Regions from separate parts of the Cedecea sp. NFIX57 genome, predicted to be linked through region 2. Evidence: predicted binding sites of a transcription regulator. Region 2 holds the regulator's gene; the other holds the start of a gene.

Region 1 (4,364 bases), on a different contig from region 2:
GTAGCGATAACTTTCGCCGTCCTGAGCGACCATTTCACCGATGCGCGGCAGAATGTGGAAGGAATACGCGTCGTAGGCTTTGTTCAGCGGCTCGAAAGCCGGTTTGGAGAACTCAAGCACCAGCAGGCGGCCACCGGGTTTGAGCACGCGGAACATAGAGCGCAATGCAGCGTCTTTATCCGTGACGTTACGCAGGCCAAAGGAGATGGTGATGCAGTCAAAGGTGTTGTCCGGGAATGGCAGCGCTTCGGCGTTAGCCTGCACGTATCTGACGTTCCCCACAATGCCGATATTGCGCAGCTTTTCACGCCCCATTTTCAGCATCGAATCGTTAATATCGGCCAATACGACTTCACCGGTCTCACCGACCAGACGAGAAAATTTCGCCGTCAGATCGCCCGTACCGCCCGCAAGATCCAGCACGCGCTGGCCACGACGCACACCGCTACAATCTATCGTGTAGCGTTTCCACAACCTGTGGATACCAAAAGACATCAGGTCGTTCATTACGTCGTATTTCGCCGCAACAGAGTGGAACACGTTCGCCACCATATCGACCTTTTGCTCTTTAGCTACGGTACGGAAGCCAAAGTGCGTTGTTTCCTGGGATCCGGACTCCTGGGATTCATCAACCATCTCAATGCCTGCTTAATCAAGAAAATGTTCGGGAAGTGTAACAGAATGGGCGCGAAAGCCCTATGATTCAACCGTGCTACTCAGCCTCAGTTTAACGCTCTTCACCTGTGCGCAATGAAGACAAAGCATCGAATTCAGCCTCAGGTTCTTCGCCCTCATGGCCCAGTCGCGCCGAATCATCCTCATCTTCCTGACGAGCGCGTTCAACCAGATCTGGATTCATCTCACGTTTGACTTCTACGCCAAGCCCGCGAAACGCATCAGCCTGAACCAGGATATTCCCACGCCCGGACGAAAGCTTTTTCATCGCCTGCCGATAGTTGTCCTGGGCCTTATCGAGGCTTTGCCCAATGGCAGACATATCATCCACGAACAGGCGCATTTTATCGTACAGTCGCCCCGCCCTGTCGGCGATTTGTTGGGCATTACGGCTTTGATGTTCATAGCGCCACAGGTTAGCAATCGTGCGCAACGCCACCAGCAGCGTCGTCGGGCTCACCAGCATAATGTTATTTTTCAGCGCTTCGCTAATCAGTTCAGGCTGTCTGTCGATAGCCAGCAGGAAAGCGGGCTCAACGGGAATAAACATCAACACGTAGTCCAGGGAACGCAACCCCGGCAGTTGCTGGTAATCCTTACGGCCCAGAAGGCGAATATGGCTGCGGATAGCGGCGATGTGTTCATTCAGCGCACTTTCACGCGTGAGTTCATCTTCACCATTGAAGTAACGCTCGTAGGCCACCAGCGTCATTTTTGCATCAATAACAACGTCTTTGCCCTGCGGCAGGCGAACGATAACATCCGGCTGCATGCGGCTGTTATTTTCGAGCTGGATATTCACCTGAGTCTGATACTCATGGCCTTCACGCAGGCCAGAAGCTTCCAGTACCCGAGTTAACACCACTTCCCCCCAGTTACCCTGGGTTTTGTTGTCGCCCTTTAGCGCTTTGGTGAGATTGAGCGCCTCTTGCGCCATTTGTGCATTGAGCTGCTGCAGGTTACGGATTTCGTGCGTCAGCGTATGGCGTTCACGGGCCTCCTGACCAAAACTTTCCTGGACCTGGCGACGGAAACCATCGAGCTGCTCACGAAGTGGAGAGAGCAACATGTTCAGGCTTTGGCGGTTCTGCTCTTCAACTTTGCGCCCGCTTTGCTCAAAAATACGGTGGGCCAGATTCTCAAACTGCTCATTCAGGCGCTGCTCGCTATTGAGCATTTGACGGTGCTTGTCTTCAGCATTGAGCCGCGTTTGCTCCAGCAATGTGGTTAATTCACGGATATCTGCTTCCTGCCCGCTGTTAATTTCCATTTGGGTGCGGACTTCACGGTTAAGCTGGTCGCACTCTTCCCGCCAGTGCTGGTTTTGCTGAAGCTCCTGCCGCGCGGCTGTAAGCTCACCGTAGATTTCACGCTGTTCTTCATGTAAAGCCGACAGCCGCTGTGCCGCACGCAGACTGGCGATAAGCCAGCCGGTCAGCAAGCCCACCAGCCCGATGCCCAGCCCAAACAACAGTGAAATATCCATGCATCCCCCAAAACGATATCAACATCGGCAAAATAAAATTCTGCTGTATAAATGTCCAGATGAAAAGGGATTTTCCGGAAGGGAGTGCGCAAAGCATAAAAAAAGCCGGCGAGCGCCGGCCTTATGAACGGAAAAGCAAAACTACAGCAGGCGACGCGCCGCCTCGACCACGATTTTCACCGCGTGGCTTTCCGTTTTCTTCATGGTTTCCGCATTAGGGATCTCTTGCTGAGTACGGTTCACGATTACTCCAGCAACCATACCCGCACGCAGGCCCTGGCTTGAACACATGGTCAGCAGCGTGGCGGATTCCATTTCATAGTTCATCACGCCCATTTCCTGCCACTCTTTCATTGAGCCTTTGAAGCGGCTAACTACGCGGCCGGACAGCGTGTCGTAACGCTCCTGCCCAGGGTAGAAGGTGTCGGAGGATGCGGTCACGCCGATGTGCGTCGTTGCGCCCACGGCTTTTGCCGCTTCAACCAGCGCAGTGGTACATGCGAAGTCTGCCACAGCCGGGTATTCCATAGGCGCGAAGTGCAGGCTGGCACCATCAAGGCGAACGGAGGCGGTGGTCACAAGCACATCGCCCACGTTGATGTTCGGCTGAATCGCCCCGGTCGTCCCGACGCGCAGGAAAGTACGGATGCCAAGCTGCGCCAGTTCTTCAACAGCAATAGAGGTCGATGGGCCGCCGATACCGGTAGAACAGATGATAACCGGCTTGCCGTCGAGTTCGGCGCGCCAGGAAGTGAATTCACGGTGGGAAGCCAGCTTAACCGGCTTGTCCATCAGCGCGGCGATTTTTTCCACACGCTCAGGATCGCCTGGGACGATGGCAAGCGTAGCCCCTTGCAGGTCATTTTTAGTGAGGCCGAGATGGAAAACATCAGACTTGGACATAACAGACTCCTCTGTTGAGTAGGTTTCAGGAGAAGCAAAGCGACACTTTACAGAACCCCTGAGCATAATTTCGTGATGACGCTCACTTTGAATGAAACAAATTACATTATTTGTATGCTCATATGCGATCAGCATCACAATTAAGTGTCGATCGGGCTATTTTTTGAACTTTGACGGCGTTTTTTGCCCGCCAGATTTGCTACTAATCCTGGCTATAGTTATCACACTGCGCTAATGCTGGTTCGGAGAAAACCATGAAACAAAAGCAAACAACACATAACACACCGGGCGAAGGTTTCGCACCGGCGGCCTCACCCATCGCCCCCACCGCTTTGCTAACGCCGGACGACGCTATTCTTTCTGGGGAAACGTCAATTCCAAGCCAGGGCGACAATATGCCGGCTTACCACGCCAGGCCCAAAAATGCCGATGGCCCGCTGCCGGTCGTTATTGTCATTCAGGAGATTTTTGGCGTACACGAACATATCCGCGATCTCTGTCGCCGGCTGGCGCTTGAAGGCTACCTGGCCATTGCCCCGGAGCTCTATTTTCGCCAGGGCGAACCGGGTGACTTCGCCGATATTCCCACGTTGTTAAGCGGCCTGGTCTCAAAAGTACCGGACAACCAGGTGCTGGGCGATCTTGACCATGTGGCAAGTTGGGCTTCACGCAACGGCGGCGACGCGCACCGCCTGATGGTCACCGGTTTTTGCTGGGGCGGGCGAATCGCCTGGCTTTATGCGGCACACAATCCACAGCTCAAAGCGGCCGTCGCCTGGTACGGCAAGCTGACAGGTGAAAAGACGTTGAACTCTCATCACCACCCGGTAGATATCGCCGTCAATCTTAATGCGCCAGTGCTAGGCCTGTATGGTGGCCAGGATACCGGGATCTCTCAGGAAAGCGTTGAGACCATGCGCCAGGCACTAAGAGCGGCCAATGCCAATGCGGAAATCATTGTTTACCCGGAAGCCGGGCATGCTTTTAACGCAGATTATCGCCCGAGCTACCATGAAGAGTCGGCCAAAGATGGTTGGGAAAGAATGCTGGCGTGGTTTAAACGCTATGGCGTGAGGAAGTAATAAGAAAGGGGGCGAAAAGCCCCCTTTACTCTTAGCATCAAGCAGTGCGCAGATTCTGAGCCGCTTGTACCATGTTTGCCAGCGCCGCACGGGTTTCCGGCCAGCCACGGGTTTTCAGGCCGCAGTCAGGGTTAACCCACAAGCGCTCTGCCGGAACGGATTCCGCCGCTTTCTTGAGCAGGGCTTCAATCCATTGCACATCCGGAACGTTTGGAGAG
Region 2 (4,364 bases):
TACCACAACTTCGCAAAACGTGTTAGCTCAGGCTGAAAAGCTCTGCCTGCAACGCAATGTACGCCTGACGCCGCAGCGTCTCGAGGTTTTGCGCCTTATGGCCGAGCAAACCGGCGCCATCAGCGCCTACGACCTGCTGGATCTCCTGCGCGTTAGCGAGCCACAGGCTAAGCCTCCAACGGTTTATCGCGCGCTGGATTTTCTGCTAGAGCAAGGTTTTGTTCACCGTGTGGAATCCAACAACAGTTACGTACTGTGTAATTTTATCGATCATCCAACCCACTCTTCCGCCATGTTTATCTGCGACAGATGCGGAGCGGTAAAAGAGCAAGCGGCTCAGGGTGTGGAAGATATTATGCAGAAACTGGCATCCAAAATGGGATTTACCCTGCGCCATAACGTGATTGAAGCTCACGGATTGTGTGCGGATTGCTCGGAAGTGGAAGCCTGTAGCCACCACGACGCCTGCAATCACGATCATTCAGTGCAGCCAAAGAAAAAGCGTTAAGAGGGAGTGGTACGTCCTTGTACCCGGGCAGGATTGGTCTTACTGAGTAGCACATTTGAGGGGCCGCCAGGTTACCAGCGGTATTTGCTCCCGGACTCCCAGTCCTTCACTTCTTTCTCTGCCTGGTCTTTGGCGTAGCCGTAGCGTTCCTGGATTTTACCCACCAGCTGGTCACGCTTCCCTTCGATGACGGTCATATCGTCATCGGTCAGCTTACCCCATTTCTCTTTGATCGTACCTTTGAACTGCTTCCAGTTACCGCCGATTTCGTCCTTATTCATCGTCATCTCCTCATCGTTCGGTTTAGGTTTGTGCATCCGGGCTGCAGGATGCTGACTTTCTGGAGCACACCCACTGTCTGCTGGATGTAAAGGTAATTGTAGACAAGGATTCTGAGTTAAATTTAAAACTCAGAATCTTTAACCATCATTAAAAGCGATGACATGCTAATTCCTCGCCTTAAAAAAGAGAAATCAGCACGATAGAAGATGGGTTAACGAGCGTCAGGCAGCGCGATCAATGGCTGCCCGATGCAGCGAACCAGGTGTTATTGCGCCAGTGGCGTCGCCAGATGACGCCAAGCGACAGGCCGCGCAAGGCTAAAAACACCGCCAGCGACAGCCACAGGGCGTGGTTGCCCCACAAAGGCAGCGTAAGCATCGTCACGCCAAAACCCAATGCCGCAACCGCCATGCTGTTTCGCATTTCGGCACCCCGTGTCGCGCCGATAAACATGCCATCCAGCAGGTAGCACCAAACGCCCACTACCGGCAAAATAACCTGCCAGGCAAGATAATGGTTTGCCAGAACACGAAGCTCCGGCAGAGAGGTAAGCAGGGCAACAATTTGCTCCCCGGCAAAGGCATAAATAGCGGCAAACGCTATCGCAACCAGCCCCGCCTGCCTGCACGCAGCCCCCCAAACCTCGAGCAACTGCCCACGGTTACGCGCCCCGTAAGCCTGCCCTGAATGGGCCTCCACGGCGTAAGCAAAGCCATCGAGCGCATAGGCGGTGAAGGTCAGCAGCGTCATCAGTACGGCGTTAACGGCGACAATTTCACTGCCAAGACGCGCACCAAAAATGGTGATAGAAGCAAAGCAGATTTGCAGCAGCAGCGAACGCAGCATGATGTCGCGATTAAGCGCCAGCAGCTTACGCAAATCCCCCTGCCAGGCCGTTTTAAGACGAGCCCAACTGATGCCCCGCAGCTTCATCACTTTGCGCACCATCACTAGGCCGATGATAAACGTGGCATATTCGGACACCGCCGTGGCCAGCGCCGCCCCCTGCACGTTCATGTGCAGCCCCATCACCAGCCAGAGATCGAGCACGATATTAATCAGGTTGCCGACGACCAACAGAATGACCGGCGCTCGCGCATACTGAACGCCCAGCAGCCAGCCTAACAGCACGAGGTTAGCCAGCGATGCGGGGGCGCTCAGCCAGCGGATTTCCAGGAAGCGCCTTGCCTGATACAGCACCTCGTCATTGCCGCCAACAACGTGCAGCGCAAGGTTGATCAGTGGATAACGCAGGACCACGATAGCCAGCCCGGCTATCAGCGCCAGCATCAGGGGTTGAACCAGCGCGCGCGCCAGTCGCTGCGGATCGTTCGCGCCAAACGCCTGTGCCGTTAACCCGGTGGTGCTCATGCGCAGAAAAAGCAGCAGCATAAAGAGGAAACTGGTCGCCGTGGCACCGATAGCGACCCCGCCGAGATAGGTTGGGCTATCAAGATGGCCAATGACCGCGGTATCGACCAGGCCCAGTAACGGCACGGTAATGTTGGAAAAAATCATCGGCAGCGCAAGCCGCCACAGCGCACCATCCGTTGACGAAAAGAATCGCATGGGAATGATCCAGAGGATAATAGAGGGGAATTTAAAGCAGGTGGCACGGCATATTTACCGCACCACCGGAAGAGGCGTTACAGCCATTCACCGTTGCGGATAACCCCGACGGCCAGGCCTTCAATGCTAAAACTCTGCTCGCGAAGATCGACCACAATAGGCTGGAATTCGCTGTTTTCCGGCAGCAGGTGCACGGTGTTACCCTGCTTTTTCAGGCGTTTTACGGTCACTTCATCGTCGATACGCGCGACAACGACCTGGCCATTACGTACGTCCTGAGTTTTGTGTACCGCTAATAAATCACCGTCCATGATGCCGATATCTTTCATCGACATGCCGCTGACGCGCAGCAGGAAATCGGCATTCGGTTTGAACAGAGAAGGGTCAACCTGGTAGTGGCCTTCGATGTGCTGCTGCGCCAGCAGCGGCTCACCGGCTGCAACACGGCCCACCAGCGGCAGGCCATTTTCTTCTTCAACCAGCAGACGAATGCCGCGTGATGCGCCAGAAACAATCTCAATGGCACCTTTACGTGCCAGCGCTTTCAGATGCTCTTCCGCGGCGTTTGGAGAACGGAACCCCAGACGTTGTGCAATTTCGGCGCGCGTAGGTGGCATGCCGGTCTGGTTGATATGATCCCGAATGAGATCAAACACCTCTTGCTGCCTGGTAGTTAGTGCTTTCATTCCGCCCCCTGGGTGTTTATACAGTCATGCTGTGAGTATATACAGCCCCGGGCGATTTTGAAACCACAAATTAAGCAAAAAACCAGCGACTTAAACTATTCTGGAAGAGCTATCGCAAATGTGACCAAAGCAAGGTGGCCCAGGTCGCAACCGCAAGGATAATCGCTATCAATACGGCGGCTGAACCCATATCTTTGGCTCGCCCTGAAAGCTCGTGGTACTCGGTGCCAACACGGTCAACCAGTGCTTCAATGGCGCTGTTGAGGATTTCGACAATCATCACCAAAACCACCGAGCCAATCAGTAAAATACGCGTGATGGGGTCCACATCCAGCCAGCAGGCGATGGCGATAGCGATAACCGCAGCCACGCCCTCCTGACGAAAGGCAGCTTCGTTGATCCAGGCCGCACGGAGCCCCTTCCATGAGTAGCCTGCAGCCTTAATAATGCGGGTGATGCCGGTGGTATTATTCGCCATTCAAGGAAACCTTTTTAAAGATTGAGCATCAATGCTCATTGAGTCTAAATCGCAGCGCCACAGAAATTCCCCAGAGTTTCTGATATCCTTGCGGCGCATTTGCATTATTAACCTGAGGCTTTACATCATTTATGTCAGGCTGGCCAAGAATTTACTACAAATTACTGAATTTACCATTAAGCGTTCTGGTAAAGAGCAAGTCTATTCCGGCGGATCCACAAACCGAACTCGGTCTGGACCCTTCACGCCCCATCATGTACGTCCTGCCCTACAATTCTAAGGCAGACTTACTGACGCTGCGTGCCCAATGTCTGGATCACGATCTGCCCGACCCGCTGGAACCTCTGGAAATTGACGGCGTACTGCTGCCGCGCTACGTGTTTATCCACGGCGGGCCGCGCGTCTTCACCTATTACACGCCAAAAGAAGAGTCGGTAAAACTGTTCCACGATTATCTGGATCTGCACCGCAGCAATCCCGATCTCGATGTGCAGATGGTGCCGGTTTCCGTGATGTTCGGCCGCTCGCCAGGGCGTGAAAAAGGGGAAATCAATCCGCCTTTACGCACGCTGAACGGCGTCCAGAAATTCTTTGCGGTTTCCTGGCTGGGTCGCGATAGCTTCGTGCGTTTCTCACCGCCCGTTTCGCTTCGCCGTATGGCAACCGAACACGGCACGGACAAGATTATCGCCCAAAAACTGGCTCGCGTGGCGCGCACTCACTTTGCCCGCCAGCGTCTGGCCGCCGTTGGCCCGCGCCTGCCGGTTCGCCAGGATCTCTTTAACAAGCTGCTGGCGTCAAAAGCGATTGCCCGCGCGGTAGAAGATGAAGCCCGCAGCAA

Evidence for each region. Region 2 encodes LexA, which represses DNA repair genes until DNA is damaged. Its sites were predicted from a motif close to TNCTGTATGTACATACAGNA; they were not measured.
Region 1: the regulator LexA is predicted to act here: its motif matches at 2,203-2,222, upstream of rmuC (DNA recombination protein RmuC).

What each region holds. Positions count from the first base shown of each region.
Region 1 covers NZ_FXAS01000025.1:6,079-10,442, forward strand. Annotated here, with positions in the region: gene ubiE (bifunctional demethylmenaquinone methyltransferase/2-methoxy-6-polyprenyl-1,4-benzoquinol methylase UbiE) at 1-636, opposite strand, end outside; gene rmuC (DNA recombination protein RmuC) at 728-2,161, opposite strand; gene udp (uridine phosphorylase) at 2,303-3,064, opposite strand; gene B9Y90_RS18975 (dienelactone hydrolase family protein) at 3,319-4,146, shown strand; gene metE (5-methyltetrahydropteroyltriglutamate--homocysteine S-methyltransferase) at 4,184-4,364, opposite strand, start outside.
Region 2 covers NZ_FXAS01000011.1:40,193-44,556, reverse strand. Annotated here, with positions in the region: gene zur (zinc uptake transcriptional repressor Zur) at 1-508, shown strand, start outside; gene B9Y90_RS11310 (CsbD family protein) at 580-789, opposite strand; gene dinF (MATE family efflux transporter DinF) at 1,025-2,359, opposite strand; gene lexA (transcriptional repressor LexA) at 2,437-3,045, opposite strand; gene B9Y90_RS11295 (diacylglycerol kinase) at 3,155-3,523, opposite strand; gene plsB (glycerol-3-phosphate 1-O-acyltransferase PlsB) at 3,655-4,364, shown strand, end outside.